Regions from separate parts of the Pallidibacillus thermolactis genome, predicted to be linked through region 1. Evidence: a T-box and tRNA genes for the amino acid it is inferred to sense, from the RefSeq annotation. Region 1 holds a T-box; the other holds one or more tRNA genes.
What was found. A T-box is a leader RNA that pairs with one kind of tRNA and senses whether it is charged. The one in region 1 lies ahead of thrS (threonine--tRNA ligase), so its partner is inferred to be a tRNA-Thr.
Positions count from the first base shown of each region.

Region 2: it encodes a tRNA-Thr, which carries the amino acid that the T-box ahead of thrS (threonine--tRNA ligase) is inferred to sense. The anticodon was not compared.

Region 1 is NZ_JAOUSE010000021.1:32,425-35,844, reverse strand. Features, by position in the region: gene thrS (threonine--tRNA ligase) at 1-1,244, opposite strand, end outside; T-box leader at 1,296-1,536, opposite strand; gene ytxC (sporulation protein YtxC) at 1,630-2,472, opposite strand; gene dnaI (primosomal protein DnaI) at 2,638-3,420, opposite strand, start outside.
Region 2 is NZ_JAOUSE010000061.1:451-3,870, forward strand. Features, by position in the region: tRNA gene OEV82_RS14130 (tRNA-Asn) at 1-69, shown strand, start outside; tRNA gene OEV82_RS14135 (tRNA-Thr) at 71-143, shown strand; tRNA gene OEV82_RS14140 (tRNA-Glu) at 1,110-1,184, shown strand; tRNA gene OEV82_RS14145 (tRNA-Val) at 1,188-1,263, shown strand; tRNA gene OEV82_RS14150 (tRNA-Thr) at 1,502-1,574, shown strand; tRNA gene OEV82_RS14155 (tRNA-Tyr) at 1,597-1,681, shown strand; tRNA gene OEV82_RS14160 (tRNA-Gln) at 1,771-1,845, shown strand; tRNA gene OEV82_RS14165 (tRNA-Lys) at 1,902-1,974, shown strand; gene OEV82_RS14170 (hypothetical protein) at 2,230-2,469, opposite strand; gene OEV82_RS14175 (Na+/H+ antiporter subunit A) at 2,708-3,420, shown strand, end outside.

The DNA of each region.
Region 1 (3,420 bases):
TCTTTATAAACTTCCAAAATTAACTCGACAACTCGTTTAAACTCTTCGTGTATTTGATCAGGACGAACGAAAATATGTGCATCGTTTAAAGTCATTCCACGAACCCGTTGCAATCCAGATAATGCTCCGCTCATTTCATAGCGATGCATCATTCCGAGTTCTGCAATACGGATCGGCAGTTCACGATAACTATGTGGTTCATTTTTGTACACCATCATATGATGTGGACAGTTCATCGGACGAAGCACTAATTCCTCGCCATCACCTAAATCCATTGGTGGGTACATATCTTCATGATAATGATCCCAGTGACCACTTGTTTTATACAAATCAACATTAGCTAACACTGGTGTATATACGTGGTCATATCCTAGTTCAATTTCTTTATCAACAATGTAACGTTCGATTGTACGGCGGATGGTCGCCCCTTTCGGAAGCCATAATGGTAAACCTTGTCCTACTAATTGGTTAATGGAAAATAGATCAAGTTCTTTACCGAGTTTTCGATGATCCCGTTCTTTTGCTTCCTCACGTATACGTAAATACTCTTCCAAATCTGCTTTTTTGAAAAAGGCAGTTCCATAAATTCGTTGCAACATTTTATTGTTACTATCGCCGCGCCAATAAGCACCAGCAATACTTAACAGTTTAAATTCTTTAATTTTACCAGTTGAAGGCACATGGATACCACGACATAAATCGAAAAATTCACCTTGTTCATAAAAAGTAACGGTTTCATCTTCCGGAATAGCTTCAATCAGCTCTAATTTGTACTCATCCCCAATTTCTTTATACTTTTGAATGGCTTCTTCACGACTCACCACAATCCGTTTAATCTCGAGATTTTCACTAATAATTTTTTTCATTTCTTTTTCGATTTTTGGAAGATCATCAGGTGTAATCGCTGGTTCTACATCAACATCATAGTAAAAACCATTTTCAATTGTTGGTCCTACACCTAATTTCACATTAGGAAAAAGACGTTTAATCGCTTGTGCCATTAAATGAGCTGTACTATGGCGCATAATATCAAGACTTTCTTCATCTTTATCCGTTAAAATTTGGATTTCTCCATCCTCTTCAATTGGAGTTCTTAAATCTAATAATGTTCCATTCAACTTACCGGCTAACGCTTTTTTTCTCAATCCAGGACTAATAGATTGAGCGATATCTTCCGTTGTTACCCCTTTTGGAAACTCCTTCACTGCACCGTCCGGAAATTGAATTTGAATGACATCTGACATCATCTTTACCTCCTTGAATGAATAACTGTGAAAAAAAAACTCGTCCCTAAAGCTAGGGACGAGTTGAATTTACCCGTGGTTCCACCCTGATTCCCACAAAGTACAATAATATATCGATCCTTTGTGGCTCAGTTCCAATAACGGTTGGTACCGTCAACTATTACTAGGACTTGCCGTTCACAGTTGAAGTTTAAAGGTGGTAAGTTATTTATCCGTGTTAGGAAGTTTCCAGCCACGACTTCCCTCTCTGTAAACCGTAATAAATAACCCATGTCCTTCGCATTACTTTTCAATGATGATTTCATTTTTATATGATAGTATTATAATCATTTTAAATATAAAAAGCAAGAAGCAAATGAACTTCTTGCATTGGAATGCACATTTTTTAAAATTTATTAGAAATAGAATAATTGCTAAACTCACGTAACGAAAGAATCGTAATTTTTTCTTCAAATATATTTTTTAATGTTTGAATGATACCGAAATCAGGGTGGTCAGTAAATAAATAAATATGTTCTGGTGCAATCGATATAAGAGGGGCAATCGTAATCGAATCAACATAGACAGGATGGTCAGAAAGCAATTTCCGGTCAATCCGTTTATTGAGTTCAGACCGTTTCATCAATTGTTTTTGTTCATTAAAAAAAGTAAAGCCATCATCATGAACTAAATAGATCGTTTTCATTTGTGGTTTTCGATTCATTAAAAAACTGCGAAGATAATGAATAAACGCTTGGTAATCCTGTTCCATTTTATATTCATCAATGGCCGTTTCAATATAGGAAGACAATTTTTCCAAGTACGTTCTTAATCGAAACATCACAAAGGCATCAAAGGAAAAAGAACGATTATGAAATAATAGTTCATTTAAAGCATGATCAATTTGTCGTTCTTCTTGTTCATGATTCATATCAACCGTAAGATCCTTTCGTTTCCCATCCAATATGGAGAAGAGTATATTAATAATTTGCATTTGCTCGTCTTCATCCGTATAAAAAAACTCTTCCTGAATCACTCGTTTGCACCAATCTACCCTTTTTTTATGCATAATTAGTTTTTTCAGTTGTTTATGTATGATCAAAAGTCCTTTTTCTCGATTTTGGTCATCCATTTGGATCGTTAGGTCATGAAAACCTTTTTGGACTTGGATCATGTTTGAATCGGATTTTTTAAATAAACTATATAAAAAATCCAATTCTTCTCTATTTTGAAATTGTATTTTAATCAAACTTCGTCCCCCCTGTGAGGCATTCCTGTTTTCATATATATGGGGGGCTTGGACGTTTTAGAAGTACGTTTTCTTTTTTTAAACATTTAGTCTCGTGAACAGTTCCTTTTCAGTAAATCAAGCTCGGGTAATCAAATTAGAACATACAATTCGGTTGAATACAGATTACTGCCGTTTATTCTCCCCGTCAATTGGAACTGGCTCTGCCAAATAGCGAATACGTTCAATTATACGGGCTGCTTTAACGACTTCTTCTTCTCCCCTTTGGGAGTATGTTAAATGTTGTTGTAATTGCTCTAAGTCAAAGTTCGATGTGAAAAAGGTCGGGAGTTTTTCCAACATTCGATGCTGCATAATTGGACCAATGACTTCATCCCGTGCCCAACTTGAGACAGACTCCGCTCCAATATCATCAAACATTAAAACCGGTATTGTTTTTAACATATTTAGTTTTTCATCTAACGTATGATTCCCGATCGCTTGTTTCATTTCACGGATCAATTCCGGTACATAGACAATAATGGAAGGAATGCCTTTTTCCGCTAATTCATGGGCAATTGCCCCAAGCAAGAACGTTTTCCCTGTCCCGAAGGCTCCGTAAAAATAAAACCCTTTTTGGAAGTTTTTCCCGTCATAATTGGCAATAAATTGTTCAACCTTCTGAACGGCTTTAATACGATTCGGTGTATCTAAAATGATGTTCGTTAAAGAGGCTTCCAATGTTTCTTTGGGCATATATAAACATTGAATAAGTTGTTCCGCTTTTTTTCGTTCCTCTTCCATAACCCGTAATCGACATGGAACATAATGGACATCGATACTATTGTTTTTCAAAACAAGTTCAGGTTCATAACCCTTCAATATATTTTTACACTCAGAAACAGACTCACAGCATTCGCAGTCTTTGCATTGAGATGTAAATTCATACAGTTTACCGAGACTGCGGTC
Region 2 (3,420 bases), on a different contig from region 1:
GTAGCTCAGTGGTAGAGCAATCGGCTGTTAACCGATCGGTCGTAGGTTCGAATCCTACCTGCGGAGCCATGCTTCCATAGCTCAGCAGGTAGAGCACTTCCATGGTAAGGAAGGGGTCGTCGGTTCAAGTCCGGCTGGAAGCTTACGAAAGGCTTAAGCGATATCCAGTATAGGATATCGCTTTTTTTAAATTTATTATTCCAAAACTTTAATGAATTCCTATATAAAAATGTTTGATCGTATACTACAAATATAAACCGTTTGCATTTTGGGGATCATAAAATTTTGCGGGGAGCAAATTATAATGTTTACTATACCACCAGGAAAAACAACAAAGATTAATCTTATAGAGTTATAAAGGATGCTATCATGTTCTTAGAACTGAAGTCGGGTCAAGCAATAAGTGAAATAGACTTCGCCCAAAACTTAATATTTCAAGAACACCTATTCGTGGAGTTTAGGAAAGATTGATTTACAACTAATGGAAGAGGCAACATTTATGCGCTTTTTTATGGAAAAAGAGATTGTGGAATAGCCTGTAAACATTATTCCAAAGAAAGCTTACCGCATTAATAATAATTTAGTTATACAAGAACGAATGGTTGGCCAGGATGGAAAGGAAAGAGACTTCCATAGACTTGATACAGAGTTTCACCGAATTATTTTTACAAGTGTACGCAAAAAAATATTTGGACTTCAGTTACTCGTTTGAACACACATTATAACGAATTCGTGTTCCTTCCGACTAATTACTCTTTTGCTGATGCTGTATACGAGCATAAATAGTTGATTCACTCGAACAAGGAAATGTTTAAATGCGAAATTAAATATAGAACACGAGGTATGAAGCGTTTTGTAGATTCTGGTATTAGATTTTAGTGGGAATGATGTCCCGATCTTTCAGCAGTAAAAAATCATTGCTTTATAGTGAGCACAAAGTTTATATTCCCTATTTATATTGTGGAGTAAAGGAAAAAAACTAACATGTGATTTGAGTAGAGGATTAGGAAAGTAAATGTTTGAAAATTTAAACTTCAATTTCGTTCTTTACAAACATGTCCATTCTCGATATAATAAAAAACGTCAGCTTGAGAGATAAATATTTGTACGGCCCCTTGGTCAAGTGGTTAAGACACCGCCCTTTCACGGCGGTAACACGGGTTCGAATCCCGTAGGGGTCACCAATTGGAGGATTAGCTCAGCTGGGAGAGCACCTGCCTTACAAGCAGGGGGTCGGCGGTTCGATCCCGTCATCCTCCACCATTAAAAGTGTTAATAGAGTCTTATGTTACTTCTACTTGAATAATATTATCGAGAGTAGCACAAAATAAGAAAAAATCCAATGAGCTGTTTACAATTTGCCGACTTAGCTCAATTGGTAGAGCACGAACGAATAATCTGCGCAGCAATACAACAGCGTACCGCTCGAATTGCTACTTGATAAACTTACTGAGAGCGGGACGACAATAGAAAAACAAATCCAATGAACTAATTACATTTTGCCGACTTAGCTCAATTGGTAGAGCAACTGAATCGTAATCAGTAGGTTGCGGGTTCAAGTCCTGCAGTCGGCATATATTAAAACATATAACTTCTGGAGGGGTAGCGAAGTGGCTAAACGCGGCGGACTGTAAATCCGCTCCCTCAGGGTTCGGCGGTTCGAATCCGTCCCCCTCCACCATTTCAAATAATAGTGGCACCATTGATATCAAATTCAATTAGAAAGTATTCCCTTTAGTAATGTTGGAAGAATAACTATTGTATTATCAATGGGCCGTAGCCAAGTGGTAAGGCAACGGACTTTGACTCCGTGATGCGCTGGTTCGAATCCAGCCGGCCCAGCCATTCACTTAGACAGGATGCCGAAGAATTGTTTTGAACAAGTGAAAACATACAAACATGAGCCGTTAGCTCAGTCGGTAGAGCATCTGACTTTTAATCAGAGGGTCAGAGGTTCGAATCCTCTACGGCTCATCCAAAGGTCTGAAATTCTTGATATAAGGATTTTGGACTTTTTTCATATTAAAGGAAATATATAATTTATTATTGAAAACATTTACAGTATTTGATAAAGTATTAGTATAAACGAATATAATCTTAAGGTGGAGTCTGTCATTCTGGGTTCATTATACCCTATTTGATAGACTCCTTTTATTTGTATTGTTTTTTTCTAAAAAATCAGTTTCTTTCTTTGTTGACTGCCTTTTTGTTTAAGAAAGGGGGAAATACTTAAGGATAGCGAAGTTTTACATATTCTCGAGGTCCAAATTGTTTTTCCTTTTTAACTGTTGGTGATTGACTGTCGGGTTCTTGTGTCTCTGCTTCTACTTCATTAATGGTTGACAAGGGAATGTTTTCTATTGGAGCTTGATTTTCATATTCATTATATTTTACTGAATTCTTATTGATAAGCCATGCACAAAAAAATAAAGCTAAAAATATAACAAGTGAAATTATGATTTTATTCATATTACCACCATCATTTTTATTTTTATTGTTACAAATTCTTTTCCTTTCTATTCATAAAAATTGAAGATTTAATATACGATCTAGTTTGATCAAATCATAATTTTAACCATCTTAACACACTCTAATATTATTAAAGTAAATAGAAACAAATTATTTTAAATTGTAATTAAAAATATGAACTAAAAATAAAAATTGTTCATGTTTTCTCTGTTGTGATCATTACTGAAGGAGGTTTCAAATGTCAGCGTTGCATTTAGCTATTTTAATGCCATTTATTTTTGCGTTTTTTGTTCCTATTTTTTATAAATCTTTAAGAAAAATACATACAGGCTGGATCGTATTGTTCATTCCAGTCATCTTATTTATTTACTTTATTCAATTTATACCTACTCTTTTACAAGGGAAGGAAATAGTTCGAAGTTTGCCATGGATTCCCTCATTAAATGTAGATTTTACTGCTAGATTAGACGGTTTAGGGATACTCTTCGCCTTACTGATAACAGGAATAGGTTCCCTTGTCGTTTTATATTCTATTTATTATCTAAATAAAGATAAAGAGCAATTAAATACCTTTTATATGTATTTACTATTATTTATGGGGGCGATGTTAGGAGTTGTACTATCAGACAACCTCATTGTCCTGTATACGTTTTGGGAACTCACTAGTTTCTCTTCTTTCCTACTTATTGGTTATTGGTACGAACGCGAGAAATCAAGATACGGTGCATTGAAATCGATGTTAATCACCGTATTCGGTGGTCTTTGTTTACTTGGTGGAATTCTTATTTTATACGTTATTGCAGGGACATTCAGTATCCAAGAGTTAATGACACAAGTGAATGTTATTGTAAATCATGATTTATTTGTTTTTGCAATGGTTTTACTCTTATTAGGAGCTTTTACCAAGTCTGCACAATTTCCGTTTTATATTTGGTTACCTGACGCTATGGA